Regions from separate parts of the Rothia sp. HMSC065C12 genome, predicted to be linked through region 1. Evidence: riboswitches for the same ligand, from Rfam matches in the RefSeq annotation. Region 1 holds a riboswitch; each other region holds the start of a gene.
What was found. Region 1 has a riboswitch for S-adenosylmethionine ahead of HMPREF2836_RS00965 (bifunctional o-acetylhomoserine/o-acetylserine sulfhydrylase). Riboswitches for the same ligand answer to the same signal wherever they lie in the genome.
Positions count from the first base shown of each region.

Region 2: linked by a shared signal. The riboswitch ahead of HMPREF2836_RS02170 (methylenetetrahydrofolate reductase) and the one ahead of HMPREF2836_RS00965 (bifunctional o-acetylhomoserine/o-acetylserine sulfhydrylase) in region 1 are both predicted to bind S-adenosylmethionine.
Region 3: linked by a shared signal. The riboswitch ahead of HMPREF2836_RS01855 (LLM class flavin-dependent oxidoreductase) and the one ahead of HMPREF2836_RS00965 (bifunctional o-acetylhomoserine/o-acetylserine sulfhydrylase) in region 1 are both predicted to bind S-adenosylmethionine.

Region 1 is NZ_KV807670.1:180,627-190,839, forward strand. It holds gene HMPREF2836_RS00940 (S9 family peptidase) at 1-1,936, opposite strand, end outside; gene rsgA (ribosome small subunit-dependent GTPase A) at 2,175-3,395, opposite strand; gene HMPREF2836_RS00950 (ABC transporter) at 3,471-4,301, opposite strand; gene HMPREF2836_RS00955 (ABC transporter permease) at 4,303-5,163, opposite strand; gene HMPREF2836_RS00960 (ABC transporter ATP-binding protein) at 5,160-6,146, opposite strand; SAM riboswitch class IV at 6,487-6,599, shown strand; gene HMPREF2836_RS00965 (bifunctional o-acetylhomoserine/o-acetylserine sulfhydrylase) at 6,703-8,049, shown strand; gene HMPREF2836_RS00970 (homoserine O-acetyltransferase MetX) at 8,239-9,552, shown strand; gene HMPREF2836_RS00975 (MerR family transcriptional regulator) at 9,907-10,213, shown strand, end outside.
Region 2 is NZ_KV807672.1:610-10,822, reverse strand. It holds gene HMPREF2836_RS02190 (beta-galactosidase, LacZ type) at 1-1,401, shown strand, start outside; gene HMPREF2836_RS02185 (M13 family metallopeptidase) at 1,550-3,532, opposite strand; gene HMPREF2836_RS02180 (MFS transporter) at 3,640-5,082, opposite strand; gene metE (5-methyltetrahydropteroyltriglutamate--homocysteine S-methyltransferase) at 5,599-7,926, opposite strand; gene HMPREF2836_RS02170 (methylenetetrahydrofolate reductase) at 8,074-8,979, opposite strand; SAM riboswitch class I at 9,096-9,212, opposite strand; partial or broken gene HMPREF2836_RS02160 (ATP-binding cassette domain-containing protein) at 9,560-10,213, shown strand, end outside.
Region 3 is NZ_KV807671.1:114,192-124,404, forward strand. It holds gene HMPREF2836_RS01835 (NCS2 family permease) at 1-751, shown strand, start outside; gene HMPREF2836_RS01840 (NCS2 family permease) at 1,073-2,521, shown strand; gene HMPREF2836_RS01845 (hypothetical protein) at 2,662-3,345, shown strand; gene HMPREF2836_RS01850 (YchJ family protein) at 3,562-3,990, opposite strand; gene HMPREF2836_RS01855 (LLM class flavin-dependent oxidoreductase) at 4,128-5,555, opposite strand; SAM riboswitch class IV at 5,670-5,778, opposite strand; SAM riboswitch class I at 5,954-6,050, shown strand; gene HMPREF2836_RS01860 (ABC transporter ATP-binding protein) at 6,055-6,891, shown strand; gene HMPREF2836_RS01865 (aliphatic sulfonate ABC transporter substrate-binding protein) at 6,956-8,020, shown strand; gene HMPREF2836_RS01870 (ABC transporter permease) at 8,020-8,862, shown strand; gene HMPREF2836_RS01875 (AMP-binding protein) at 9,290-10,213, shown strand, end outside.

The sequences.
Region 1 (10,213 bases):
GAATGTTCTCGTACGGGGTGTACGACTTCATGTAGGCGTACACTTCCGGGTCCTCAATCGGGTTGCCCCACTCTTCCCACTCCATTGCCGACAGCGGCAGCTCCGGGTCGAGGATGGTGGTCAGCGCATCCACGAACGGTACGGCAGCCAGGCAGGCGGCGTACTTTTCGGGGGCGAGGTTCACGACGGCGCCCATGAGCAGGCCGCCGGCGCTACCGCCGTAGCAGCCGATACGCGCCTCATCAGCCCACGGCTTAGCCGCAATGTAGCTGGTGACGTCCACGAAGTCGGTGAAGGTATTCTTCTTCGCGAGCTTCTTGCCGTTCTGGTACCAGGAGCGGCCCATCTCGCCGCCGCCGCGAATATGTGCGATGACGTAGATGACGCCGCGGTCCAGGATCGACAGCATCGGGATGGAGAACATCGGGTCCATGGACGACTCGTACGAGCCGTAACCGTACTGGATGACCGGGTGTGGCTTGCTCATGTCCAGGTCGGCGCGGTGAATCACCGAGATTGGGATGAGCGTGCCGTCCTCCGCCGGTGCCCAGTCGCGGTAGGCGCGGTAGTCCTCGCGGTTGTAGCCGCCGAGTACCGGGGTTTCACGGCGCAGCAGCAGGGTCTGCGACATGGGGAAGTAGTCGTAGACGCGGCGCGGCGTCAGGTACGAGGTGTAGGCGATGCGCAGCACGGGGGAGTAGTTCTCCGCACGCAGCACGGAGGCGGTGTACAGTTCCTCGTCGAAGCCGGCAGGCTCCATGAAGGTCACGCCGGCGGGGCGGCGGCGGCGCCACTGGATGGGCAGCTGCTCACGCGGTGCGAGGAAGATGCGGGTGGTGGTGTCCGCGCGGGCGGTGACGACCAGGTGCGTTGCGGTGAAGGTGAAGCCCTCCAGGCGTACGTGTTCGCTGTGGCGGATGACGGGTACCCAACGCTGCGCGTACTCTTCGAGGCTTTCACCTTCGCGCGGCATGTCTGCGAGGACCAGCTCGGAGTTCAGCGCATTGTAGTCGTGCTGAATCAGCAGGTGCTGTTCGCCGGCAATGTTGAGCGGCTCGGCGTAGTATTCGATGCCCGCGCTCTTGGGGATGAGCAGGGTCGGCTCGCCCTTGGGTTCGCGGGTGGGGATGAGGCGCACCTCCGTGTACTCGGAGTTGGAGCTGGTAATGACCACGGAGGAACGGTCGGAGCTCATGGCGGCGCCGAGCCACATGGTGTTGTCCGGTTCCTCATAGATCAGGTGGTCTTCGGTGCCCTGTCCGACGTCGTGCACGTAGACACGCCAGGGGCGCCACGACTCGTCGGGGACGAGGTAGATGAGCTGTTCGGCGTGGTTGATGAAGAAGGAGCCCGCCGCAATGTTGGGGATGGTGTCTTCGAGGAAGGCGCCGGTTTCCATGTTGAGGAAGCGCTGCTCGTAGCGTTCGTCGCCCTTTTCGTCCACGGAGATGCTCAGCAGCTTGCCGTTACGTGCGGGCTGGAAGCTGCCGAGGGAGAAGAACTCCATGTCCTTGGCGTATTCGTTGCAGTCGAGGATGACGACTTCACCCTCGAGTACTTCGCCGGGGGTGACGGTCGGCGGGGTGTAGCGCACCACCTCGTCGCCTTCGTGCAGGGCGGGGTAGCGGTAGAAGACGGGGTACTGACCGCCGGGCACCATGCGGCTGTAGTACCACCAGTCACCGATACGGTTCGGGACGGTCAGATCTGACAGCAGGGTGCGGCCCTTGATTTCGTTGAAGATGGATTCGCGGAGGGGCTGCTGGTCTGCGGTGACAGCTTCGGTGTATTCGGCTTCTGCCTTGAGGTAGTTGAGGACCTCTTCGCTTTCCTTGTCGCGGAGCCATTCGTAGTGGTCGATGAAGACGTCGCCGTGGTGTTCGCGGCGGTGCTCGACCTTCTTCGGTACGGGCGGGGTGAGGTTCTGTTCAGCCATGCTGCCACCTCTTTCATGAGTTATGGGTTTGTGAATGGTGTGTGCCGTCTGCGCCCGCGTTCCTGTGCCGCCGGGTGGCGGTGAGAGTGCGCGGGGGACTGTGGGCACGCCTAGTTCTAGTGTATCGAAGAGTGAGGCAGGCTACTATATTGCGGCTTGTGCGGGGTCGCCCGGCTCAGCCTGTGGAAGCCCAGCTGAAGTCTCACCGAAGCCTCGCCGCAACGTGCGCGTTCAGTGGCTAGTTAGCGCGCCCCTTAATGGACATGAGGGTGCGGCGGCCCGCCTTATTCGCCTTCGTGAAGGCACGGTTACTTTGCCTGTACTCACGTTCTTGAGAGCGCAGGCGTAGACGCGCGGATTCGGCTATCATCCTGCGGTAGCGTTCGAAGCGCTCGGGGTCGAGAGCGCCGTCGGCGAGCGCCTGCTGTACCGCGCATCCGGGTTCGGAGCCGTGGGAGCAGTCGCTGTACCGGCAGGCGGAGGCGTAGCTGGAGACATCGTCAAAGGTCTCATCAATTGCGGAGCTATCGCTCGTGGCGGCGAGGGCTCGTACGCCCGGAGTGTCGATCAGCACCGTGCCAGATGATGATTTTGCGTTGGTCGAGTCTCCTTCGCTTGAGCTTTCCACACTGGGCAAAACAAGCATCTGGCGGCTGGTGGTGGTGTGGCGCCCCTTGCCGTCAGCATCTCGGACCGTGGAGGTGACCTGCACCTGATATTCTTGGCTATCCTCGCGGGGGTCAACTCCGGGGTTGAGCAGGGCGTTGACCAGGGTGGATTTTCCTGCGCCGCTACGGCCCAGGAACGCGGCGGTGCGTCCGGCGACAAGCTCCGCCACCGGGGCAGGGTCGTAGCCGTTGTCCGTGCAGACGGCGAGTACCGCATCCACACCACCTGCGAGGGAATCCCTGTAGTTGGTGAGCTGTTCGGCCGTTACCAGGTCACCCTTGGTGAGAATCAGCGCGACCTGCACCCCGGAAGCGTGCGCCAGGGCGGTGTAGCGTTCAATTCGCCCAATGGACGGTTCGGGGAAGCAGGGCTCAACGATGCAGAGCATATCCACGTTGGCGGCGACAGGCTGATCTGCGGATTCTCGGGTGGCGCTGGGTCGGGTGAGGTAGCTTCGCCGGGGCAGTATCGCGAGGGGTTTGTGCTCCGCGGGCTGGCTATCGCTACCGGTTCCAGGGATGGGCTGGGTGAGTACCCAGTCGCCGACGACGGGGTACTCTTCTTCGCCGTAGTCGTTCTCAACCGGACGCAGCGGAGCGGAAAGCTTAATGAGCTCACCCCGCTCGCAGGTCAGTAGCTCGCAGCGGGTGCGGTGCACGGCGCTGACACGGGCGAGGGTAAAGTTTTCGAGGGTACCGCCGAGGGTGAACGCGGCGCGGATTGCTGAACCCTGCCAGGAAGGGTCGAACCCTAGGGTCTCTAAGGTGTATGAAGCGGGAGCAATGGTCACAGGAATAGTCTTTCTTGGTTGCGGCGCCCGGATAGCGGGTGATTAAAAGGTTCGTTCTTTTTCAGGGTTCACCGTTTACAACAGCGATGCGCGGGCGCCGGCACGGATGCGGCGGGCGGCAAGCAAAGTCAGCCCCAACCCCACTACGGCGTAGAGTACTGCCAGGGCTGTGTCTGCCGCCAGGAGCGCGAAAAGCTCCGGCGCGGTGCCGTTCGCGATACCGCTAGAGGCATCTAAAACCTGCACCAGCCGGGACCCGGGAACCCAGGAACACACCCAGGCAAGCCACGTCGGGTAGGTACTCACCGGCACAATCACGCCCGCGCTGACCGGCAGAACAATAGATAGAACATTCGAGCCCGTGTACGGATCCGACAGGTACAGGCCCAAGCCGGCAGCAAAAATACCCAGGCAGACCCCGCCCAGAACCGCAACCGGCATCAGCGCAAGAGCGCCCAGCAGAAGCCCCGAACTCGCGCCGGTAGAGGGCGCCGTGAGGGACAACAACCACACGATACCCACATTGCTCAGACCCGTCACGGAAGCCAGCAACGCGGGTACCGCCGCCGCACCGAGCCAGTAGCCCGCATCCACCGGGCGAGCCGTACACACGTACTCGAAGACGCCAATCCACCGGTCTGTGGCAACGCGCGCGACAATACCGGCTGCCACGGAGCTGAGGGTGGCAATCAGAGCAGACGCGCAGCCGATGCGTACCGTATCGTTCGCGGCAAGATCAGCACCCAGAAGCACCGTGAAAAGCACGTTAAGACCGGGTACGAGAATCAGGGTCGTGACAGCCGTTCCGAGGGTTGCGAAGGTAATAGAAGATGACCAGCCAATAGAGGCGGTAGACAGTGCCCGACGCGCCACGCTAGGCAGAGCAGCAGAAGAGAGAACATGCACGCTACATCGCCCCCAGAGTGCCGCGACGGCGGGCGGAGGCAAGAGCCTTCCGAGCAAAGAGGAAAGCACACAACGCCCAGATGAAGCTCACGACCAGGGTCTGAATTACGGGCAAGAGTGCATCCGCCGGGGTAGTGATGGCGGTACGCCCAAGTAGCAGGTGCACCGGCGCCTGCAGGGGAATAAGCACACCCGCGGCATCCAGCCAGGCGGGCGCCTCAATGGTCGTGAAGAGAACCCCGGAAAGAATAAAAACCGGCACGAGCAATAGCTCCTCGTAGGCGATAGCGTTCGGCGTCGCCACGAAGAACACCGCAATCATGAACGTAACCGACAGGCACGCAAGCCACAGCAGGGGAATGCCCAGAACGTAGCGCGGCCAGAGTGCTGAAAAGTCCGTAACCTGCGGATTGAGCGTCACAAGAGCCCAAACCGCCCACGATAGGGGCAGGGCCGCCAGACCCACGATGGAGGCGCTCGAAACGATAGCCGCCAGCACCCGCACCGGAGAAATCGACCCCGAACACAGGTACACGAGGGTCCCGCGGAAGCGCTCAAAATTGATAATGCCCGCAGACACGATGCAGACCGACCACATGCCCACAATGCCCGCGCGGGTCCACGCCAGGGTCGGGTCAACGGAGTGACCCTCGGAGCTCTGCGCCGCCGCATGCACGGCGAGCGCCTGAAGGATGACCGACCCGAGCACCGTGCTGATAAGCAGCTGAATAAAGTACGGGACCGTCAGGAACTGGCGCAGGCTAAATCCCATGAGCCGCAGCTGGCGGGCGCACTCCTGCCACAGGTCGTACCGTCGACCCCGCCGCTGGAACTCTTCCGAACGTCGCGTCTTCACGTTCATCGCTTGAGCCCCTCCGCCATCGCCAGGTATGCCTCTTCCAGGGTTGCCGGGCGCGTGTACGGTTCGGTCCGTGCCCCAATGTTCGCGGCGGCGAGCCCCTCCGCCAGGATGCGGTGAGCTTCTCCCGCCTCGAACGTGGTGCGCTCGCCGTGCCAGTAGAGGGTGAGCTCCCAGCCGGAACCGCGCGGGGCGAAGAGCACCGTAGCCTTATCGCCGAGGAGCCCACGAAGCGTATCAAGGCCCTCGGTGGCGGTGGCCTCGACCTGTACCACGGTCGTGGCGGCAATGCCGGCGTGCGCGGCGATGTCTTCGAGGCTGCCGCTCACGGCGACGGAACCGGCGCCTAACACGGTGATGGTGTGCGCCAGGTCCTCGATTTCGCCGAGTAGGTGGCTCGTCAGCAGAACGGCGGCGCCGTCTTCCGCGAGGGAGCGGATGAGGGTTCGCACGGTTAGGGCGATATCGGGGTCGAGCCCGTTGGTCGGCTCATCCAGCAGGAGCAGGGCGGGGGAGCCGAGCAGGGCGCGGGCAATATGTAGGCGCTGCTTCATGCCGCGGGAAAACTCCTGGACAGGCCGCGTTGCCGCATCGGTGAGTTCCACACGGGCTAGGGCATGCTCCACCTCGTGTCGTCGGGTCCGCCCGGAAACCCCCGCAACATCGGCGAAGAACAGCAGATTGTCGCGGGCACTGGCGCGCGGGTAGAAGCCGTTCTCCCCGCCCAACGCGAGGCCCACGTGACGGCGCGCCCGCTGCGGGTGGGTGATGGCGTCAATACCGTTCACGGTGAGGCTACCGCCGGTGGGGGTGAGCAGGGTCGAGCACATCTGCACGGTAGTCGTTTTGCCCGCACCGTTGGGGCCGAGGAGGGCATGAATCTCACCGGAACTGACGCGAAGCGACACCCGGTCGACGGCGGTAAAAGCGTTTTCACCTTTGCCAAAGACGCGGCTGAGCTGCGCCGCATCAAGAACAAGAGACATGGTAGGTAACCTTCGGGTATGACCCTCTGGCCCCTATACCGGAGGGATGCTGAGCAGGATAAACGGCGTAGCGAGCCGTAGCGAGTTGTACCCTGCGTGAGTGTATGTGTCATTTCAGTGTACCGAAAAACCGTAGATAAAAGTGATGGGGGTTACTGTGTGGATGGTGGGTGTCCGCCTCCGCATCTCGATTGCCTCGTCCTCGGATTGCCCCGGCACCGTCGTTCGCGTTTTATGACAGACGTTAAAAAACGTCATCTTTGCAATGAAATGTCTTAAAGTACCGCGCACCCACAAAATCCTTGACCCCGCCCCGTGCCCTATGACACTCTAAATAACAGGTCAAGAGCGCCAGCGATAAGCCCCAGCTAGCTGGCCGGCAACCCTCCTCCGCGGTGGGGTGCCCTGGGTGAAGACCGGGCGGCACGCACAAGCGTGACGCAAGCGCGGGACCGATGTGACCGAAACCGGTACATCAATCGTGACAGGATTATTCGACGACGATTCCTGTACCGTCGGCATGCGGCCCCTTAAGAATCCCCAATAGGAGCCACGCATGAGCAACAACACTACCGTCCCGACTCCCGCCAACCCCGCCGGTTGGAAGTTCGAAACCCGCCAGATCCACGCAGGTCAGGCGCCGGATGCCGCAACGGGAGCTCGGGCACTACCTATCTACCAGACCACTTCCTTCGTCTTTGACAGCGCCGAGCAGGCAGCGAACCGTTTCGCCCTCGCCGAGCTGGGCCCCATTTACACTCGCCTCAACAACCCCACCCAGGAAGTCATCGAAAACCGTATCGCTTCCCTGGAAGGCGGCGTAGGCGCGCTGCTGCTGGCATCCGGTCAGGCAGCTATTACCTACGCAATCCTGAACATTGCCGGTGCAGGCGACCACGTTGTTGCTTCGCCCTCCGTGTACGGCGGCACCTACAACCTGCTCAAGTACACCCTCGCCGACCTGGGCATTGAAACCACCTTTGTTGAGGACCCGGACGACCTGGACGCATGGCGCGCCGCAGTCCGCCCCAACACCAAGCTCTTCTACGGCGAGTCCGTGCCCAACCCCCGCAACGACGTGCTCGACATTGAGCCCATCGCCAAGATCGCCCACGAAAACGGCGTGCCCCTGATCGTGGACAACACCGTGCCCACCCCCTACCTGCTGCGCCCCATTGAGCACGGCGCAGACGTGGTCGTCCACTCCGCCACCAAGTACCTGGGCGGCCACGGCACCTCCATCGGCGGCGTGATCGTTGACTCCGGTAACTTCGACTACGGTGCAGACCCCGAGAAGTTCCCCAAGTTCAACCAGCCCGCCCCCGGCTACCACGGCCTGGTCTACGCACGCGATTTGGGTAAGGACTCCGCATTCGGCGCGAACCTCTCCTATATCCTGAAGGCGCGCGTCTCCCTGCTGCGTGACACCGGCGCCGCCATCTCCCCGACCAACGCCTTCAACATCGGCATTGGTCTGGAGACCCTCTCCCTGCGCATCGAACGCCACATCGAGAACGCCACCAAGGTCGCCCGCTGGCTCGAAGCAAACCCGCAGGTCGAGAAGGTCATCTGGGCTGGCGTGGAATCCTCCCCCTGGTACGAGCGTGCACAGAAGTACCTGCCCAAGGGCCCCGGTGCGGTGCTCGGCTTCACCCTCAAGGACGCAACCCTGGAGCAGACCCGCGACTTCGTGGACGCCCTCAAGTTGCACTCCAACGTGGCGAACATCGGTGACGTGCGCTCGCTCGTGATTCACCCCGCCTCCACCACCCACTCCCAGCTTTCCGCTGAGGAACTGGAGAAGATTGGCGTGTACCCGAACTTCGTCCGCCTGGCAGTCGGTATCGAGAACATCGACGACATTCTCGCCGACCTGCAGCTGGGCTTCGACACCCTCTCCTAAACGGTGATGCAACCCGCAGGTGGACCGGCAAGCTACGGCTTTTCGGTCCACCTGCGGATTCCCCGTTACGGAGCATGTTGTAACTGTGCGGCGTTGCTGCCGCCCAATCTGTTGCTTCTTCTACCCACAGACGAGTACCCCGCTCACACCCGGCACCACCTCGCCGACCAACCCAGTGAAGGGAACCCCATGACCACCCAGAGCACTAGCCAGTCCGGCACTACCAGCCAGCCTGTCACCGCACCCATCCCCGTGGCGGGCACCCGCACCGAGCACCCCGAAGCGCAAGGCTATCTGCGTCAGCTGAACATCGGCGACCTGGAGCTCGAGTCCGGCGTGACCCTGCCGCAGGTGACCATCGGTTACGAAACCTGGGGTACCCTCAACGAGACCGGCGATAACGCCATCCTCATCCTGCACGCACTCACCGGTGACACGCATGTCTCCCGCGGCGTGCCCACCCCGGACATGCCCGCGCCCCTCATCCGCGCTATCGAATCCGACGGCTGGTGGGAGGGCATCGTGGGTCCCGGCGCGGTCATCGACACCAACCGATACTTCGTCGTTGCCCCCAATATTCTGGGCGGCTGCTACGGTTCGACCGGTCCGGCCAGCATCATTCCCGAAGGCTACCCGGGCGCCGGCGAGCACTGGGGATCCCGATTCCCGCTCGTCACCATCCGCGACTCGGTGCGTGCTGAGGCGCGTCTGGCGCGTGCACTGGGCGTGACGAGTTTCCGCTACGTGATTGGTGGTTCCCTCGGTGGCGCTCGCGCCCTCGAGTGGGCGGCAACCAACCCCGAGCTGGTGCGCGGATGCGCGGTCATCGCCTCCGGTCCTTCGGCTACGGCGGAGCAGATTTCCTGGGCCCACACTCAGAACATTGCGATTCGTTCGGATGCGAACTTTGCCGGTGGCGACTACTATGCCGGTCCTGCACCGACTGCCGGTCTGGCTCTGGCGCGCCGTATCGCGCACACCACCTACCGCAGCCCCGCAGAGCTGGAGCACCGCTTCGGCCGTGAGGAGAACCGCGGCGAAAACACTGTGGGCGGTTCGCTGGGTGAGCCGCGTGGCCGCTACGCCATTGAAAGCTACCTGGACCACCACGGCGCTAAGCTGGTTGAGCGTTTTGACGCGAACAGCTACCTGGCTGTGAATGAGGCGCTGATTTCGCACGATGTGGCTCGTGGCCGCGGCACTCTGGCACAGGCGCTGGCGCACACCGATTGCGAGTGGACGATTGCGGCGGTGAACACGGACCGTCTGTTCTTCCCGCACGAGTCGCACCGCCTGGCGGAGGCGCTTCCCACCCCGGTGCCCGTGGACATTATCGAGTCGAACCACGGCCATGACGGCTTCTTGATTGAGGCGAAGCAGGTGGAGAAGATTCTGGCGCGCGCCCTCGGCGTTGAAGATGAATCCGCCGCCCCGAGTGAGGCGCAGCGTGAACGTGAAGCTTTGGAATCGATGACTCGTCTGTACGGCGCTGTTAATCGCTAACTCGACCGGCGCCCGAAGGCGTTTCACGCATCCTGCTGAATGTTGTTTTATCCAAACAGTGGGTGTGGGATTGTGAGGGAATGACTGGGTATTCTCAACTGTCCTTCCGCCCACCGTGAATTAACCTTCACCCATAGGGTTATGTAATAAAATGTCGGGCGTTCGTATGATGCGAGTGTCCGGCATTTTTTCTATCTTTATGAAGAGTGTTATGCCAAGTCAGGGAATATTTTCCGGTTTTTCGGGTGTTTTGCGAAACCTCCGCGAGATATCGCGAAGTAACCTCCTGTTGCACCGGAAGGTAAAGGTTCTCGGTTTGCTTTAGACCAGCTCTAACCCCATAGCATTAACGCTGTGGTAAGTATTCAAGAGGTAGCGGAGCAGTTGGGGGTGAGCACCCACGCCCTGCGATATTACGAAAAAGAGGGGCTCATTGCGGTGCCCCGTGATGCTCACGGAACCCGTATTTTTGATGAGGAGTCTATCTCCGCAGCACGGTTTATTGCTACCTGCCGTCAGGCCGGCATGAGTCTTGCCGACATTCGCACGATTTTGAGCAATCCGGACGACCACGCCCTATCCATTGATGTGATGGAGCGTGCCCGTCAGAAGATTGAGGATGAGATTGTGGGGTTGCAGCAGAACCTTGAGCACCTGGATC
Region 2 (10,213 bases), on a different contig from region 1:
GGCGGTTTCATCTGGGACATGATCGACCAGGCACTCTGGCACCCCGGTGAGAGCGAAGGCGCCCCCGAATACCTCGCTTACGGTGGCGCATTCGGCGAACGCCCTTGCGACTACGAATTCTCCGGTGACGGTATCCTCTTCGCCGACCGCAAGGTAAGCCCCAAGGCCGCTGAGGTGAAGGCAGTGTACTCCAACCTGCGCATCACCCCCGACCAGAAGGGCGTGACGGTCGTCAACGACAACCTCTTCACCTCCACCGCAGACTACACCTTCAAGGCTAGCCTGCTGGTCAACGGCGTTCCTCAGTGGCAGGAAGACTACTTCTTCGACGTAGCCCCGGAATCCACCCACGAGCTGGCAATTCCCTGGCCCCTGGAAGAATACGCTGTCGACAACGCAGAAGTAACCCTGGACGTCAGCCTCGTGCTCACTGAAGACGCCGCATGGGCTCCTGCAGGACACGAAATTGCCTTCGGTCAGTACGTCATCCCCGCATCGCAGGCTGAAGCAAACACCGCTGAAGACGCAGCAGATGCGACGGTGACCGTCGGCCGCTGGAACGTCGGTCTGCGCAACAACCAGGCTGAAGTTATTCTGTCCCGCACTCAGGGCGGCATCGTCTCCTGGGTACACAACGGCACCGAGCATGTTATTCGCCCCCCGAAGCTCACCACCTTCAGGCCCCTGACCGACAACGACCGCGGCGCCGGACACGGTTTCGAACGCGCCCAGTGGACCGTTGCAGGCCGCTACGCCCGTTGCGCTAACGTTGCTGTCGAGCAGCCCAGCGATGACAGCGTGGCAGTGACCTACACCTACGAGCTGGCAACCCCCGCTCACACCGCTGTTACGGTCCGCTACGAAGCACAGAGCACCGGCAACGTGCGAGTAACCATCGACTACCCCGGCGAGAAGGACGCACCGTCCCTGCCCGCATTCGGTCTGGAATGGGCACTGCCCGGCGAGTTCTCGCACCTGCGTTACTACGGCCTCGGCCCCGGCGACTCCTACCCCGACCGTTGCAGCGGCGTCCGCCTGGGCGTGTGGGAAAGCACCCCCGAGCAGGACTACGCACCGTACCTGGTACCTCAGGAAAGTGGCAACCACATGGGTGTCCGTTGGGCTGAAGTGACGAACGACAGCAACCACGGCTTCCGTGTCCGCCAGCTGCAGACTGCCGGTGACGGCCTGCACGTATCGCTCCTGCCCTACTCCTCCTACCAGATTGAGGAAGCTTCCTACCAGTGGGAGCTGCCCGAGAACAACCGCACCTACCTGCGTATCCTGGCAGGTCAGCTCGGCGTTGGTGGAGACGACTCGTGGGGCTCGCCGGTACACAGCCAGTACCACATCGATGCAACCGAGCCGCTGCACATGGACATTGCGCTAGAAATTATCTAACGCAACGCTCGGCACAGTAGCAGTAGACGCCTACCTTCGTGTAGCGTCCGCAGTTCTCTAGAAAAGAGGTGCCCGCCTCGTGGTTTTCAAGCCACGAGGCGGGCACCTTTCTTATATACGCAATAAAGCATATACCCTTATCGGGATGCTACCAGATGCGCACGCGCTCCTCCGGAGCCAAGTACAGTGCATCGCCCTCAGAGACGCCAAACGCCTCATAGAACTCATCAATATTGCGCACCACACCGTTCACACGGAACTCATCCGGCGAATGCGGATCCACCGAAATCATCACCTCAGCATGCTGCGGGCGGGACTTCGTGCACCAGCCGCGAGCATTCGAGAAGAAGAAACGCTGAATACCGGTCATACCGTCAATCACCGGCGCGTCAGCCAGCGACTCAATGCCCTGCTTCTTCAAAGCCAGACGGTACGCCTTCAACGCAATAGACATGCCAGCCAGGTCGCCAATGTTCTCGCCCAGAGTCAGCTCACCGTTCACGTGGAACTTCTCATCCAGACCCACCGGAACGTACGCGTTGTACTGCTCCACCAGCGCGGAGGTGCGCTCCTTGAACTTCGCGTAATCCTCCTCAGTCCACCAGCTCTCCAGCTTGCCGTCACCGTCATAGCGGGAACCCTGATCGTCAAAACCGTGACCAATCTCGTGGCCAATAATCATGCCGATATTGCCGTAGTTCGCCGCATCGTCAGCATCCGGGTTGAAGTACGGGGGCTGCAGAATCGCTGCCGGGAACACAATCTCATTCGCCGGCGGCATGTAGTACGCGTTCACGGTCTGCGGAGTCATCAGCCACTCCGACTTATCCACCGGCTGACCCTTACGGGCAATCAGCCAGTCAGCATCAAACGCACCGGTGCGGCGCAGGTTCTCGAACAGGTCACCGGGCACGAGCTCCAGTGCGGAGAAGTCACGCCACTTATCGGGGTAACCGATCTTGGTGACAAACTTCGACAGCTTCTCCAGCGCCTTCTGACGGGTTGCCTCAGTCATCCAGTCCAGCGACTCAATAGACTCGCGGTACGCCTCAAGGAGGTTGCCGACCAGAACCAGCATCTTCTCCTTGTGCGAAGGCGGGAAGTGCACAGCCACGTACTCCTGGCCAATCTCCTCACCCAGAGCCTTCTCGACAGCGCCCACACCGCGCTTCCAGCGCTCACGAATCTGCTGGGTACCGGAAAGGGTCTTGCCGTAGAAGTTGAAGCTCTCCTGAACCAGTTCGTCGTACATGAACGGCGCACGCGAACGCAGAACAGTCCACACAGCCCACAGCTTCCAGCTCATCAGCGGGATGGAGGTGAACAGCTTAGCCGCACCCTCAAAGAAGGACGGCTGAGCCACAATAACCTGACCCAGGGTCTCCGGGTCGGCACCCAGAGCCAGCAGCCACTGGGAGAACGGGAAGCCGGGGAACTTCTCGTCTAGCTCGGTCGCCTGGTACGGGTTGTAGGTTGCCTCAGCGTCGCGGTTCTCCACGACGTTCCAGTGCAGGCGAGCCAGCTCCGACTCGTGAGTGAACACCAGCTGAGCCGCCTGCTCCGGAGTCAGACCGAAGCCCTCAGCCAGACCGGTCAGCTCAAACATGCGGGCAATATGCTCAACATACGCCGCGCATGCAGCCTCGTGCTTCTCTTCACGGTAGTAGGATTCATCCGGCAGGCCCAGACCCGACTGGTACAGGAAGAACGTGTAATTCTTCGGGTCCTTCGGGTCGTTGCTGGTGTACCAGGCGAACAGCTGCGGCAGACCCGCACGAGACAGCAACGCCAGGGTCACAGCCAGGTGGGAGGGGGTTGCCGAGTTCAGGATCGGGGCAATCTCCTTCAGCAGCGGCTCCAGGCCGTCCGCCTCAATCTTCTCAACATCCATGAAGGAGTTGTAGAGTGCGCCAATACGGGACTCCGGCTGCTCCTTCGCGATCTTCTCCACCAGCTCACGCACGTGCTTCTCTGCGTTATCGCGGAGGGTGTACAGGCCGCCGTCCTTGGGGCGATCCGCCGGGATTTCGTGGGTAGCAAGCCACTTACCGTTGACGTGGCGGAAGAAATCGTCGCCCGGCTTGACGGTTTCATCCACCCATTCTTTAGTGATTCCAGAGTTAGTAGTCATGGTTCCATTCTAGGTTCTTAACGTAAGAAGCCACACGATTACCGACAAGCCATCATATGGTGACTCACCAGCAAACGTGTGGCTTCCCTACACGAAAGATGGGGCAATTATGCCTGAGCCGCCAGCTTCTCTGCACGCTCAGCCATCAGACGCTTCTCAGCACCGTTAACCAGCCAGAGGAACAGAACCGCCAGACCCGAGCACACAATCATGAAGACGAACGCGGTGCTCCAACCCCAGTGATCAACAATGATGCCGATACCAGCAGAAGCCAGGGTCGCACCCAGCGCGTAACCGAACAGGCCGGTGAAGCCCGCAGCGGTACCCGCAACGTGCGAGGGAGACAGGTCAATAGCCTGCAGACCAATCAGCATAACCGGGCCGTAAATCAGGCCACCAATCAGAGCCAACGCAACGTACGCAATCCACAGCGGCGCATCCGAAGAAGGCAGCCAGTACAGCAGAATCGCGCCAACGGTCGCAATCAGGAACAGGATACCCGCGGGGGAGCGGCGACCCTTGAACATGCGGTCAGAAACGTAACCGCACAGGACGGTGCCGCCAATACCGGCAAGCTCCAGAATCGAGAAGCCCGCAATACCACCCTCAAGGGAAGCGTGGCGCACATCGTGTAGGTACTTCGGCGCCCACACCAGCACGCCGTAACGCAGGGTGTACACGAACACGTTTGCCAGAGCCAGGTACACCATAGTCGAGTTGGTCAGCACGTGCTTACGGATGGTGGTCCAGGTGGACTCTGCACGATCCTCAGCGGTGGACTCAACCTTGTGCGGGTCGTTGCGGTACACGTCAACGGTGGGCAGACCCTCAGCCTCGGGGTTGTCACGAATCAGCAGCCACGCCACGAACGCCAGAACGAAGCTGATAACAGCCGGGAACCAGAAGGCAACTTCCCAGGTCTTGCCGAACATGGAGAAGCCCCATGCAACCAGCAGACCGGACAGCGCACCACCAACGTTGTGGGCGGTGTTCCACCAGGAAACCTTCGTGCCGCGCTCGCTGGTGGAGAACCAGTTCACGAGCACACGACCCGAGGGAGGCCAACCCATACCCTGGAAGATGCCGTTGAAGACCATAATGGTCGCCATGATGGAGGCGATAGCAGCAGCGTAGCCCGTCGCACCCGCGCCTTCACCCATGTAACCGGTCAGCGCCAGCAGGATGTTTGCAACACCCGAGAGCACCAGACCGATGGGCAGGAACAAACGCGCGTTCGAGCGGTCAGAAATCATTGCGGTGAAGAACTTGCTGAAGCCGTAAGCCAGCAGCAGTGCCGTGGACAGTGCACCAATTGCTGCGTTGCTGAAGCCAAGTTCCTTGGTCAGAATCGGGGTGACCAGCGGGACGTTGTTACGAATCAGGTAGAAGGTTGCGTAACCGATGAAGATACCCATGAAGACCTGTAGGCGCATGCGCGGGTACTTCGCATTAACTTCTGCTTCGCTGAGCTGGGGCTTGGGTGCCGGAATAGCGAGCCAGCGGGGTGTAGAACCCTTCTTCTTCTTCTTTGATGAAGTGGTAGTAGTCATGCTGGAATTCTAAAAACGGCGGCTTATAAAAATGCTAATCCGCTGGAAATGTTTTCAGTAGAATGTTCACTATGGTGAACGGATATTCGGAGCGATTATTCTATTAATACTGTTTTTACCCTGGAATTACGGGGAAGTGCTAAATCTGTGTGATGTATATCTGTCTACTGGGCAACAGTGCCACAAGTGCTGCGGTGAATATAAATACTTTCCTTGTTGAGTAAGTATGTGTTTTGGTCAGACCACACTTAAATTTAGAGTAATTTATACCCTAAGTTCAAAAAGAAAACCACTTGGACACCAATAAATCACCGCCCTAAAACAGCACAGAAAACCCGCCCGCACGGTGCAGAAGAAAAACCGTACGGGCGGGCCTGTTATCTATCCCCAAAAGCTCGGCATACAGTCGGTACGCATACCGGCACGAAGCCGAACAGCCGCCACCTGCCGCAGGTTACCGCGAGCAAACCATCATCCGGTCAACCCGCAGCAGGCAGCGGAACCAATAGGCGCCTCCTAGAGGGATGCGCGAATCGCCTTGGTGGCATCTACCAGGTGACGCAGAGACTGCTTGGTCTCCTCGTAATCACGAGTCTTCAGACCGCAGTCCGGGTTCACCCACAGGTCAGCAATGGTGCCGTAACCAATCGCAGCCTTCAGCAGGGACTCAATCTCATCCTGCGAAGGAACACGCGGGGAGTGGATGTCCCACACGCCCGGGCCCAGACCGGAAACGAAGCTCTCCGGAATGTCAGCCAGCAGCTCCATGTGCGAACGAGCCGCCTCGATGCTGGTCACGTCAGCGTTCAGAGCGTTAATCGAGTCGATAATCTCGTTGAACTCCGAGTAGCACAGGTGGGTGTGAATCTGAGTGGAATCCTTCACCGCGCTGGTTGCCAGGCGGAAGGAGTTCACCGACCAGTCCAGGTACTGCGGCTGCTCATCGCGGCGCAGGGGCAGCAGCTCACGCAGAGCCGGCTCGTCCACCTGAATGATGCGGATGCCCGCCTGCTCCAGGTCGGCAATCTCGTCGGCAAGAGCCAGAGCCACCTGGTTAGCGGTCTCGCGGCGCGGCTGGTCGTCACGCACGAAGGACCAGGCCAGAATCGTCACCGGGCCGGTGAGCATGCCCTTGACCGGCTTGTCGCTCAGCGACTGTGCGTGGGAGCTCCACGGAACGGTGAACGCCTCACCGCGCAGGCCCTCACCGTGACGCTTCACGTCACCGAACAGGATCGAGGGGCGGGTGCAACGCGAACCGTAGGACTGAACCCAGCCGTGGCGGGTGGTTGCGAAACCGTCGAAGTTCTCAGCGAAGTACTGAACCATGTCGTTACGCTCAGCCTCACCGTGAACCAGAACGTCCAGGCCCAGCCCCTCCTGCAGCGCGATGACCGAGGCAATCTCGTCACGCAGGAAGCCGTTCAGCTCCTCAGCGGAAATCTTGCCCGCACGAGCCTCCGCACGGCGGCGGCGAATCTCAGCGGTCTGCGGGAAAGAACCAATGGTGGTGGTCGGCAGCTTCGGCAGGTTCAGGTCAGCCTGAGCCTCGCGGCGAACGTCAATAGTCGGGCGGTCAAAGTCCTCGGGAGTCACAGCTGCGGCGCGGGCACGAATCTCGTCGTTGTGCTTGCGCGGGTCAGCGGCGAAGCGAGCCAGCGCCTCATCGGCAGCCTTCAGCTCCGGCTCAACAGCCGCCTCACCCTCAGCCAGGCCACGAGCCAGCAGAGCAATCTCAGCGACCTTCTGGTCAGCGAACGCCAGGCCGTCCACGGGAACCTCGGCGGGGTCCTCCAGAGCCAGGTCGTGCGGCACGTGCTGCAGGGAGGTCGAAGAAGCCACCGACACGGCACCCTCGGATGCGCCGGGCAGCGCCTCCAGAGTCTTCAGGGCGGCGCGAACATCGGCACGCCACACGTTACGGCCGTTCACAACACCGGCAACCAGGTGCACACCAGCGGCAGAAACAGACTCCAGCTCAGTCTTCGAGTACACGCCGTGCACCAGGTCAAGATGCAGAGCCTCAATACCGGTACCCAGCAGCGCCGGCAGGTTCTCACGCAGAGAACCGTAGGGGCTGGTCACCAGAATCTGCGGGCGCTTCTCGCCGGCAGCCAGGGCACGGTAGGTGCGCTCAGCCAGCTGCGCAACCTTTGCGTTGTCGGCACGGTCCACGGTCAGGCCCGGCTCGTCCAGCTGAACCCACTCAACACCGCGCTCAGCCAGCTGCTCCAGCACCTGAGCGTACGCGGCAACGAACTCATCCAGACGGTCAACGGGGGAGAAGTCCTCAGCGGAACCCTGCTCAGCCTTAGCGCCCAGCAGCAGGGTCAGCGGGCCAACAATCTGCGGGCGAACCTTCACGCCAGCCTGCTTTGCTACCTCGAGCTGCTCGTCAATAGCCTCAAGGTTCAGCTTAATCTCGGTGCCGGCACCAATCTCGGGCACCAGGTAGTGGTAGTTGGTGTCGAACCACTTAGTCATCTCCAGAGGAGGCAGGGTCTCGGTACCGCGCGCCAGTGCGAAGTAGCCGGGCAGATCCAGCAGGCCGCGTGCATCCTTAGCCTCAGCCAGACGCTCGGGAACCAGGGTGAACAGGCGAACAACGTCGAGCACCTGGTCGTAGTAGGAGAAGGTTGCCGGAATCGAGTAGTTGTCAGCCTTCAGACCGGCGGCGGTCACGCGCTCGAAGTAGGTGCGCTGCACGTCTGCGGCGGTGTCCTGCAGCTCCTGCAGGGTGGCCTTGCCCTTCCAGAAAGCCTCCTGAGCCTTCTTCAGCTCACGGAAGCGGCCCACGCGGGGGTAACCAACAATAGTTGCGGCGGGGAAAGCAACGTTAGACATAGTGCATATTCCTTTACTGGGGATAGAAATGGGAGAATCAGCGGGCCCTGCCGGCCCCGTCGATGGGGCCGAGATCCGCGGGACGCTCCCGGGGTACTTTGGGGGAAACTTGGGTGGCGCATCCGCGCCGGGCGGAGCGGGTCGCGCTTAGGCGAATTCCAGCTCGCTCAGGGGCTGGGAGAAACGGTTGCTGTATCGGGGCAGGTCCAGCTGATCCAGAACGTCAAGCACCGCGGCATGCTCGTTGAAGGTGAAGAAGTGCAGACCCGGTGCGCCCGCATCCATCACGGTACGGCACTGGTTCAGTGCGTAGTCCACGCCGATGCGGTGCAGCTCTGCGCTGCTGGTTGCCGTCTCCAGGGCGTACGCAAGATCCGCCGGAACCGACATGCCCGCCATCTGGCAGAGGTTCTGTAGGCGCTTCAGCGAGGTTACCGGCATGATGCCCGGAATAATCGGAATATCCACACCTGCCAGGTGCGCCGAATCGACCAGGGCGCTGTAGCGTTCATCCTCGAAGAACACCTGGGTGATAGCGAAATCCGCGCCGGCACGCTGCTTCGACAGCAGAATCTCAATATCCTGCAGCAGGGATGCGGACTCGGGGTGCTTCTGCGGGTACGCCGCCACACCGATGGACACCTTACCCGCCGCCAGGTGGGCGAAATCTTCGCGTTCCACGCGGCGAATCAGCTCGACCAGGTAGCGGGCGAAGGGAAGCTCAGAAACTTGACCTTCCTGCACGTCACCGCGCAGCGCCAGGAAACCGCGCACGCCCAGACCCAGAATCAGGCGGACCGCACGCTCCAGCTCGTGCACCGAGTGGCCTGCACAAATCAGGTGTGCCAGGGGGGTGAGGGAGGTTTCGTGCACCAGGTAGTCGAGCAGCGCCAGCGTCTTCTGACGGCGCTTCGCGTCACCGGAATAGGTGACCGAAACGTAGTCGGGGTTGGTACCCTCAAGCTCCGCAATGGTGCGAATCAGCGACTCACAGCTTGCGTGTGAGCGCGGAGGGAACAGCTCAAAAGAAAGAGCCGGGTGAACTGTCGTCATGACCATCCTTCGTGTTCACCCGATAGATACACACCGTAAGGGTGCGCGAATTCTTCTGCAGGATGCGCGCCACCGGTTGCGGGTGCGCATCATCAAGGGGTGCCGAAGGGTATTCTTCTCTATCGGTTCTGGCGGGAGCACCTTGTCCGCACCCTGCACCGTGACGGTGGGGGATACTGGCGAGGTTGCTGCGACGTCGACGAGCCAGATCTCTCGGTCGCTCTTGATAGATAACGCCTTCACTTTACCCACCGCCTCCGAGGGCGTGCAAGGGGTGCGGCGGTTGATGTCCTAATATTTCTGGACATGACATTGGGGCGAAATATGAACTTAATATGACCGACTATGACGAAGGGCGGCTGGGGGCGTTGTGGGTAGGGCTGTCGGCTGACCCCTGGATGCCTGGCACTATCGCAGATACGTCTGCTTAATATTCTTGGACACGCACGAATATATGTGTTTTGAATTTCATTGAGGGGTAGGGTAGCTAGTGAGGCACGGGTAGTGTTTCAATGTCCGCTCATCGAGGAGTTTCAGGGCTCAAAGATGAGTTCAATATGACTTTGTGAGCGTGGTGAGAATGAAAAAGCTATTTTCTTCTATACTCTGGTCCTTCCGCCTAGCCTGGAAAACCTGTCCCACAACCCTGGTGAGCGTCGCCCTATCGCTAGCCGTCATTGCCTGCATTCCCTTGAGTCAGTCCCTGCTGATTGGTAATACAGTATCAGCCTTGAGCGGTTCAAATGGTGGCGCGGCCTGGATTTATATCGTTGCTCTTGCCCTTGTTGTCGGAATTAATATCATTGCTAAACGCTGGGTCATAAGTAACATGCTCATCCTCAAATCAAAGGTGAACTATCGGGTTCACTGCATGTTAAATAACAGGTTATCTACATTTCCGTTATCTGATATAGGTAGCACAAAATCACAGGAAGATATACGTGCTGCTAGAGAGGCAATATCGAAACAGGAATTGCAGGTTCACACCATGTCAGTTATGACACTGGTGAGTGCCTTCGCAATGGTGTTACTTCTCTGTCTTAATATCGCGAACGTCAGCATTGTGGCAGCAATTTTTGCGGCACTGTGTTCACTACCCCTATCTATTGCAATGGTAATCCTCGCTAAACGTGATTACGCTATATACACCCTAATGTACGAGGACTATCGGGTAGAGAACTACTATCTAGACAATCTGATGGCTCAGAGTCGAGCCCAAGAACTTCACCTCATG
Region 3 (10,213 bases), on a different contig from region 1:
CCTGGAGAAGGTCGTGCCCTCCGGCAGCTCGGTTAAGTCCCCCACCGGCTGGTCCCTGAACGTCCCCGTCTGGGACTCCAACACCAGCAAGCTGCCCAACTTCTCCCTGTTCGGCTCCGCTGACCTGTTCGCTGCCTTCGGCACCCTCGGTGGCATGGCTGCTGTTCTGCTGATCTTCACCATCCTCATCTCCGCGTTCTTCGACGCAATGGGTACCTCCGTCGGTCTCGCAACCGAAGCAGGCACCATCAAGGACGGCCAGATCGAGAACGTCGACAAGGTCCTGCTCGTGGACGCCCTCGGCTCCGTAGCCGGCGGTGGCACCTCCTCCTCCGCAAGCCAGATCTTCGTGGAGTCCGCAACCGGTATCGGCGCGGGCGCACGCACCGGCTTCGCGAACGTCGTCACCGGCGCACTGTTCCTCGTCGCGATCTTCCTGTCCCCGCTGGTCACCATCGTGCCCTTCGAAGCTGTTGCACCCGCAATGGTGTTCGTTGGCTTCCTGATGATCCGCCAGGCAGTGAACATCGACTGGAACGACTGGGGTCTGGGTATCCCCGCGTTCATGACCATCATCTTCATGCCGCTGGCATACTCCATCGCGGACGGTATCGGTGCAGGCTTCCTGTCCTACGTCTTCATCCGCCTGGTGCAGGGTCGCGGCAAGGAAGTTCACTGGCTCATGTACGTGGTTTCCGCAGTGTTCCTCATCTTCTTCGCTAACGGCCTGATTACCGGCTGGATGCACTAAATACATCGGGTGCTTCACCCTCCCACGTGGAGGCGCGGGCACCATCAGGGCGGGGTATCGGCACCTTCAGGTTGCCGGTACCCCGCCCTGCGCTATTCTTCCCTCTACCCCAACTACCCAATTCTGGTTGCAGGGGTCGGGGAAACACCACATCACCGACTGAACCGCCGCACACAACGCGTTTCAACGGCACAAGCTAGGAGGCGGCGCCTACAATGGTTGAACCATCGTGGCGCCCAACCCGGGACTTACCCGCGAGCTTCACCCGTGAAACCGGCGGCGCAACACAGTACACACCGAACAACATCAACGGATCCTCACATGTCTGAACCCCAGAAGGCGGCAGCGCCCACCAGCGCACTCGACCGCTACTTCAAGATTTCCGAACGCGGCTCCTCCATCGCCGCAGAATTCCGCGGCGGCCTCGCCGCATTCTTCGCCATGAGCTACATCGTGGTGCTGAACCCCCTCGTCATCGGTACCGGTGCTGACGCATCCGAACGCACCCTCGGTATCGCACCCGTCGCGGCTGTGACCGCGCTGGTTGCCGGCGTGATGACCATCCTCATGGGTGTTATCGCTAAGCAGCCCTTCGCCATGGCGGCTGGCCTGGGCGTGAACGCGCTGCTCGCCTCCACCATTGCCACCACCCCGAACCTGACCTGGGCAGACATCATGGGTCTGGTCGTTCTTGCCGGTCTGATCATGACCGTTCTGGTGCTCACCGGCTTCCGTACCGCGGTGTTTGAGGCGGTCCCCGAGTCGCTCAAGACCGCGATTGTGGTCGGTATCGGCTTCTTCATTTCTTTTATCGGTCTGGTCGACTCCGGCATTATCCGCCGCATGCCTGACGCAGCCGGCACCACCGTTCCGGTGAGCCTCGGCGCGGGCGGTCACCTGCTCGGCTGGCCCACCCTCGTCTTCCTCTTCGGCCTGTTCTTCACCATCGCCCTGTTCATCCGTAACGTGAAGGGTGCGATCCTGTGGGGCGTGCTTGCCTCCACTGCGCTGTCCCTGATTCTGGAGGCGGTTGTCCCCTCCGGTTCCGTGAAGGAGGCGGCGACCGGCTGGTCCCTGAACGTGCCTTCCCTGGCGGACATGAAGTTCACCACCCCGAACTTCTCCCTCATCGGTTCCGCTGACCTGTTCGGCGCATTCACCCACATCGGTCCGCTGGCTGCTTCGCTGCTGGTGTTCACCATTCTGCTGTCCGTGTTCTTCGACGCGATGGGCGTTTCGGTTGGTCTTGCCGCCGAGGCTGGCACCATGAAGGACGGCAAGGTTGAGGACATCGACAAGGTCCTGCTCGTGGACGCTTTCGGTTCCGTTGTCGGTGGTGGCGCATCCGGTTCCGCCAACCAGATTTTCGTTGAGTCCGCTACCGGTATTGGTGCGGGCGCACGCACCGGTTTCGCAAACATTGTGACCGGTGTGCTGTTCCTGCTGGCGATTTTCATCTCGCCGCTGGTCACCATCGTTCCTTTCGAGGCGGTTGCTCCGGCGCTGGTCGTGGTCGGCTTCCTGATGATTCGCCAGGCCGTGAATATTGACTGGACCGACTGGGGTCTGGGTATTCCGGCGTTCTTGACCATTATTTTCATGCCGCTGTCGTACTCGATTGCGAACGGTATTGGTGCCGGCTTCGTGGCGTACACTTTCATTCGCTTGGTGCAGGGCCGCGGTAAGGACGTGCACTGGCTGATGTACCTGGTGTCCGCGGTGTTCGTGATCTACTTCGGTATGGGCATCATTAACGGCTGGACTAGCTAAGTCCAACAGTCTACATATTTGCTGAAGGCAGGTTCCTGATGCGGCTGAGAATGTAAGTTTTCAAGCTGCCGAAGGGCCTGCCTTTGGCGTATCTGGTTCGCTCTTGCATGTTCCTTATCGCTTCCGGGTGCGAGAAAATCATGGCAGAATCATTCCGTTTTCGGTATGATTCTGCCATGATGTCCGTTCAAGAGTATGCTCAAAAAGCTAAGGTTTCAGAGCGAAGCGTGCGCGCCCGCTTAGAACGTGGAATGCTTCAAGGTCGTAAATTGGGAAGCCGCTGGGTTGTCGACGCTCTTCCCGCTGCGCACCGCAGTAATGCTGGCCGTCCTATTTCCTTCGATGCATTCAACGCTTTGGCGCGTTACTGCGATGGTCAGTCATCTGTTCTATCTGCTGAGGAACGCCGCAGGGCAAAAGAACGCGCCTCAGCAATTCAGGTGCAAGGACCTGCGTCTGTTGAGCGATACCGAGCTCGCCGCGGTCTGAAAGTGCATCATCTGCAGGCTCCTCCCGCTGAAATTCCTGCAATTTTGGAAGACTCTGCATTGTCGCTTACCGGCATTAGTAGCGATATTTCTCAGGTGTACGGCTCAATGGTTGATGCATATGTTTCAAGCCAGGATTTAGAGAACATCATTTTTCTGTACAACCTGCTTCCGGCGTCTGTAGATTCGGCGAACATTATCTTGCGTGAATGCGATGAGCCGCCCCATATTCTGCCCTTGCATGTGGCGGTAGATCTTCTAGATTTGGGGGATCCGCGAAGCTCCGCTGAGGCAGAGCGCATTCTTCAAGATTCTGTTTTCAAGGAAGCGTCTTAGTCATGACCGCATCCCCTATTTTGATTCCTGCTATTGGGGCAGAGCGTGCCTCTTGGCTTGGCCTGGCTGATATTTCAGATTGACTTTGAAAATCTTCTAAAAGACAGAAGCTAACTAAAACAAGAAATGGCAGAATCATTCCGGTTTCGGAATGATTCTGCCATTTCTTCTATGCCCGCACTCTGCACGAGACAGGGGCAGGGAAAGTTACGAGATTTAGCGGACGTCTCCATCCAGATAGAACCAGGCGCCGCCCACCTTCTCAAAGCGCGACAGCTCATGCATGCTGCCCTTCACCCGCTCCTCCGCAGGAACGCCCGGCACCGAACGGTAATACGCAACGAACTCCACCGTACCGGACGCATCAAACGGGCCACCCGAAGCACCCAGAATATCCAGGCGATACCAGCGGATATCATCCTCCAACTCCAAGGCGGCCGGGCGAGTACTCGGATGCCAGCTCGCCAGCAGGTACGCCGCATCCCCGGTCGCAAACGCGGTAAAACGCGAGCGCATCAGCTGCTCCGGCGCGGGAGCAGTCAGCGTGCCGGAGGCGGCAAACTCGCCCAGGAACCTGCCGCAGCAGGCGCCGTACACCTCGCCGCTCGAGCAGGGGCAGCGGTCATCATGGTTAAGTTCAGTCATGCCACCCAGTATAGAGAAAGCACAGCGCAAAGAAACGCCCGCTCTGCCGGGGGTACAAATCCTCCAGCAGAACGGGCGTTCTTGTTTTCAATCGTTAAGTTTGAGCGAACCTACACGGCACGCTTCAGCGGCAACGCTTATTCAGCGATTGCGCGAGCCGGGGTGTCAGCAGCCGAAGGCTTGCCCACGTATGCGCCGCGGTACTTAGCAGCCGGGTGGCTGTCAGCAACCTTGGTGTGGCCCTTACCGAAGATGTTCTCACGCAGGGTGTTGCCCTCGTACTCGGTGCGGTAGCGGCCGCGCTTCTGCAGCTCGGGAACAACGTACTCGATGAAGTCCTCGAAGGAACCCGGGGTGACGTGGTACGCCAGGTTGATGCCGTCCAGGCCGCCCTCATCGATCCAACGCTCCAGCTCGTCAGCAACCTGAACCGGGTCACCAACAATGACCTCACCCATGCCGCCGAGGGTGGTGTGCTCAGCGATGTCCTTGCGGGTCCACTTCTTGTCCTTCGCCTGCAGGGTGAAGGGGGTCAGGAAGGACTGAATCGACTCGGTCTGCACGTAGTTCAGGACCTCGTCCTCGTCGAACTGGGACAGGTCAACACCGGACCAGCCGCCGACAATAGCCTGTGCAGAGTCGAGGTTGATGTACTTCTTGTAATCCTCGTACTTTGCCTTTGCCTTCTCTTCGGTCTCATCCACGATGACGGAGAGCATTGCGAGGATCTTGACGTCGTCGCGGCTACGGCCCTGCTCCTCTGCAGCGGCGCGAATACGGTCGGTCACAACGCGGGTCAGGTCCGGGCGCAGGGCGCTGATGAACACAGCCTCAGCGTGCTTGCCGGAGAACTGCTGGCCGCGGCTGGATGCGCCAGCCTGGAAAATCACGGGGGTGCGCTGCGGGCTCGGCTCGGTCAGGGAGATGCCGGGTACGGAGAAGTACTTGCCCTTGTGGCCAATCGGGTGGACCTTGGAGGGGTCAGCGTAGATGCCGCGCTCGCGGTCCTTGATGACTGCGCCGTCTTCCCAGGAGCCTTCCCACAGCTTGTAGCAGACGTCCAGGAACTCGTCAGCGATTTCGTAGCGCTCGTCGTGCGGGATCTGGGTGGGCAGGCCCTGGTTCTCAGCAGCCGAAGGCAGGTAAGAGGTCACAACGTTGAAGCCGACGCGGCCCTCAGTGAGGTGGTCGAGGGAGGCGTAGCGGCGAGCCAGGGTGTAGGGCTGCTCGAAAGTAGCGGCAGCAGTCACGCCGAAGCCGAGGTGCTCGGTCACTGCAGCCATTGCAGAAATCTGGGTTGCGGGGTCATTCACGGGAACCTGAGCGGCACCCTCAATGGCGGGAGCGGCAGAGTTCTTGTACACGTCGTAGATGCCGACCACGTCAGCGATGAACACGGCGTCAAACAGACCGCGCTCAAGGGTCTTAGCCAGGTCAGTCCAGTACTTGATGGTGTTGTACTCGGTTGCGCGGGAGCGCGGGTGACGCCAGAGGTCGAAACTCTGGTGACCAATGCAGGTCATTTCGAATGCGTTAACTACGATGCGCTTCTTCTGCTCAGCCATCGATTTTCCTTTCGCGAATGATCGGGGACGATCGGGTTAGTGCCCTGCACCCCGCGCGCCGCCTCCTTCTTGCCTTCTGCGTTCGGTGGTGGCCTTCGTGCAGGTGGCGCGTTCGCGCCGTACTTGCCTCGTAACGTTGAGGCCAGATCATCATCTGGGGCACCCCGCTACGGGAGAGGGTTGCCGCCCGGCTAGCCAGAGCTTAGCGCCGGGACTCATGATCTCGTGGTTTGAGTGTACGGGGCGCGCGGGAGGGAGGTCACGTTTGTGACGAAAAAATCTTTTTGTGACGTGGAACCGAAATATTTCGTGATAAATGCGAAATATACGGTCATAGAAATTCATACGCGCCCGCCGGGTTGATTGAGGCACGCCACAGCCCATAGGGTGGGAGAAGCAAACCATCCAGAGCGACTGAGAGACCTGGCTCCACGACGTCGCAGCAACCGGCACGGATTCTTCCGCCCCCGGTGCTAACGCCAGGAACGATGGAAGTGACATGACACTCAACAGTGCAGTAACTGACGTACCCACCAGTGAAAAGAACGGCCGCCGTGCCGTATCCACCGCCGCCGTCCCCTTGAGCTTTGAAGGCGTCGGACAATCTTTCCCCGTGCCCGGCGGAACCCACGAAGTTCTTCGCGGAGTCTCCTTCACCGCAGCCCCCGGCGAGATTATCTCCGTCATCGGCTCCTCCGGATGCGGCAAATCCACTCTCCTGCGTGCAGCAGCAGGCCTGAACCGCATCACCGCAGGTACCGTGCGTATCGGCGAGAAGGCAGTGACCGGCCTCGACCCCCGCGTAGCTATCGGCTTTCAGGAACCGCGCCTGCTCCCCTGGCGCACCGTCGCCGACAACGTGGCTCTCGGACTACCGCAGGGCACCAAAAAATCTGAAGGCGCAGCATCCGTAGCGCGCCTGCTCGACCTGGTCGGACTGGGCGAATACGCAACCCACCGTCCCAAGGAAATTTCAGGCGGTATGGCTCAGCGCGTGTCCCTGGCGCGAGCGCTCGCACGCAACCCCGGCGTGCTGCTGCTCGACGAGCCCTTCGGTGCTCTGGACGCGCTGACCCGCATCAACATGCAGGATTTGCTGTTGGACGTGCACCGTCAAGACCCGACCACGATTCTGCTGGTCACCCACGATGTGGAAGAGGCGCTGTACCTCTCTGACCGAGTGATCGTCCTCGGTAAGGACACCCCGGAGGCGCCCGCCACCATCCAGCGCATTGTGACCGTTGACCGTTCTCACCCGCGTGACCGCGCCGATGCAGAGATCACGGCGCTGCGTAGCGAACTGTTGGCTGAGCTTGGCGTGGAAGATAACGCCTAAAGCCGCCACGCAACACATTTCTTACACATCACATCATCATCTTCAGAAGCGAAAAGATTTCATCATGACTTACTCCCCGTCTCGCCGTACCGCCCTCAAGTCCCTTGCCGCAGCCGCCGCTTTTGCTACTCTGCTCAGCGCCTGCGCCGGTGAAGGTTCCGGTTCCGCTAACGCCTCCGGTGCTGCCGGTGGTGGCAATCAGAACACCGTGACCATTGACTACGCGACCTACAACCCGCTGTCCCTGATTATCCGTAAGAAGGGTTGGCTTGAGACCGCCCTCGCCGCCGAGGGTAAGAAGGTTGAGTGGGTCAAGTCGGCCGGCTCGAACAAGGCGAATGAGGCGCTGCGTAGCGGCAATATTGATGTTGGCTCGACCGCCGGTTCGGCGGCGCTGCTGGCACGCGCTAATGGCTCCCCCATCAAGGTCATTAGCCTCTACTCGCAGCCGGAGTGGTCGGCGCTGGTGACCCGCAAGGATTCGGGCATCACCAAGGTTGCGGATTTGAAGGGTAAGACCGTTGCCGTGACCAAGGGTACCGACCCGTACTTCCTGCTGCTGCAGGCACTCAAGCAGGAGGGTATTTCTGCTTCGGACCTGACCATTCAGAACCTGCAGCACGCCGACGGCCGCACCGCCCTGGATAACGGTCAGGTCAACGCGTGGAGCGGCCTGGACCCGATCATGGCTGCCGCCGAGGTGGAAAGCGGCGACGTGCTCTTCTACCGCAACCTGAACTTCAACACCTACGGCTTCCTGAACGCGACCGAGAAGTTCATTCAGTCCAACCCGACCGCCGCACAGACCATCGTGGACGTGTACGAGTACGCTCGCGCCTGGGCTAAGAAGAACCCCGAAGAGGCTGTGAAGATTGTCGAGGAGGAGTCCGGCATTAAGCACGAGACCGCTCAGGTCGTCATGGAGCGCACCCACCTGGACATCGACCCGGTTCCGGGCGCCAAGCAGGTTGAGGTACTCAAGGGCGTTGGCCCGATTCTGGTCGAGTCCGGCGACGTCCCCTCCCAGTCCGACGTGGACAAGGCCCTGAACAGCATCGTGGACGACCAGTTCGCGAAGAAGGCTGACAGCGCCGCAGTCGAGAAGATTGCCAAGGCGGTGGAGAAGTAATGACCGCCGCAACGATTACCGCCGCCTCCAGCGCTCACGCTGAGCGTGCCGAGAAGCGTGCCTCTTCCGTGAAGTTGCCGTCGAACCCGTTCGCCGGTAAGCAGTACCTGGGCCTGATTCTTCCCCTGGCGCTGATTGCGCTCTGGTATATTCTGAGCACCAACGGCGTGTTCACGCAGGTCCAGCTGCCCTCCCCCGACCGTGTGGTGGGCGCCGGTATCGAGCTGGCGCAGCGCGGTGAGCTGGCCAAGCACGTCGCGATTTCGACCCAGCGCGTGCTGATTGGCTTCGGCATCGGCGCGGTACTCGGCCTGGTGCTGGGATCGCTGATTGGCTTGTCGGCCCCGGTGCGCGTGTTCGTCGCCCCGACCATCGGCGCTCTGCGCGCAGTCCCCTCACTCGCGTGGGTCCCGCTGCTTCTGCTGTGGATTGGCATCGGCGAGAACTCGAAGGTGACCCTCGTGGCCATCGGCGCGTTCTTCCCCGTGTACACCACGGTTTCCGCAGCCCTCGCCCACGTGGACCCCAAGCTCGTGGAGATGGCCCGCGCCTTCGGCCTGAAGGGTCTGCGCCTGTTCACCACGGTTCAGCTTCCCGCGGTTCTGCCGTCGGTTGTTTCGGGTCTGCGTCTGGCGCTGGCTCAGGCGTGGCTGTTCCTGGTCGCCGCTGAGTTGCTGGGTGCGTCCATGGGTCTGGGTTATCTGCTGACCGACTCGCAGAACAACGGCCGCACCGACCGCCTGCTGCTGGCTATTGTGGCGCTGGCGGTGCTCGGTAAGATTACCGACGCGCTGGTGGGCGTGTTCGAGCGCTGGGTGAAGGCGAAGTACCCCAGCAACTAGCACCACAGCTAAACGTAACACTCAGCACGCGCTGAGTTTTAGGAGAGATGTCCGCCGCGTGGCTGCTCCCCAAAGGTGAGCTAATCATCGCTACGCGCCGGAGAAAGAAGTCGGCGGGGAAACCTGTCGCCTACTGAATGATGATGATGAATCCCGCCCCGCGCCCCACAGCAGTGAGCGCGGGGCGGGGTCTTTAAATATTTCGGAATATTACGAACCGATACACAGCATGCCGAATATGACGGGCTCCTTTGCTTCCTGGCCCCGAGCGCGCTTTACTAAGAAGGCAAACCATCCAGAGCGACCGAGAGACCTGGCTCCGTGACGTCGCAGCAACCCCCTCGCCAACGCACACACAGACCCCACGGTCACACAGACAGCGGCACGGCGAGCAAGGGTGCTAATGCCAGCAACCGATGGGAGAATAATGGGACTGCCCACCCCCTACTCGTTCACCGACCCACTGAACCCCACCCCGAACCCCGCCCTCGAATCTGACGAGGCACGCGTCGCGTTCTGGGAGAAGCAGGCGCAGCGACTCACCTGGGCTGAGCCCTGGCACACTGCGCACCGCTTCGAGAAGCCGAAGTCCCTCGGCTTCGATGAGGAAGGCATCGAACAGTTCACGATCCCCGAAATTAAGTGGTTCGAGGGCGGCAAGCTGAACGTCGCCTACAACTGCGTAGACCGCCACGTGGAGGCGGGCCGCGGCGACAAGGTAGCCCTCTACTTTGAAGGTGAACCCGGCGACCGTGAAGCCATCACCTACGCCGAACTGCAGCGCCGCATCGCGAAGGCAGCGAACGGCCTGCTGTCCCTGGGCGTGCGCAAGGGTGACCGTGTGGTCATCTACCTGCCCGTCATCCCCGAAACCATTATCTTCACCCTGGCCTGCGCGCGTATTGGCGCGATTCACTCCCTCGTCTTCGGTGGTTTCTCCGCTGAGGCGCTGAAGTTCCGTGTGGAAGACACCGGCGCGAAGGTTCTCATCACCACCGACGGCCAGAACCGCCGCGGCAAGGTCGTTCCCGTGAAGGTCAACGCCGACGAAGCATGCTCCGGTGAGAACAATATCGAGCACGTTATCGTGGTGGACCGCACCAGTGCCTCCGACCCGGTAGCGCACGCCGCTGTGCCGTGGACTGAGGGCCGCGACGTCTGGTACCACGACCTGGTGGACGACCAGCCGGACACTCACGCCTACGAACTGCACGACGCAGAAGACCCGCTGTTCATCATTTACACCTCCGGTACGACCGGTAAGCCCAAGGGCCTGGTGCACACCATGGCTGGATACCTGGTGCAGACCGCGTACACCCACGCGCTGCTGTACGATCTGCTGCCGGACTAC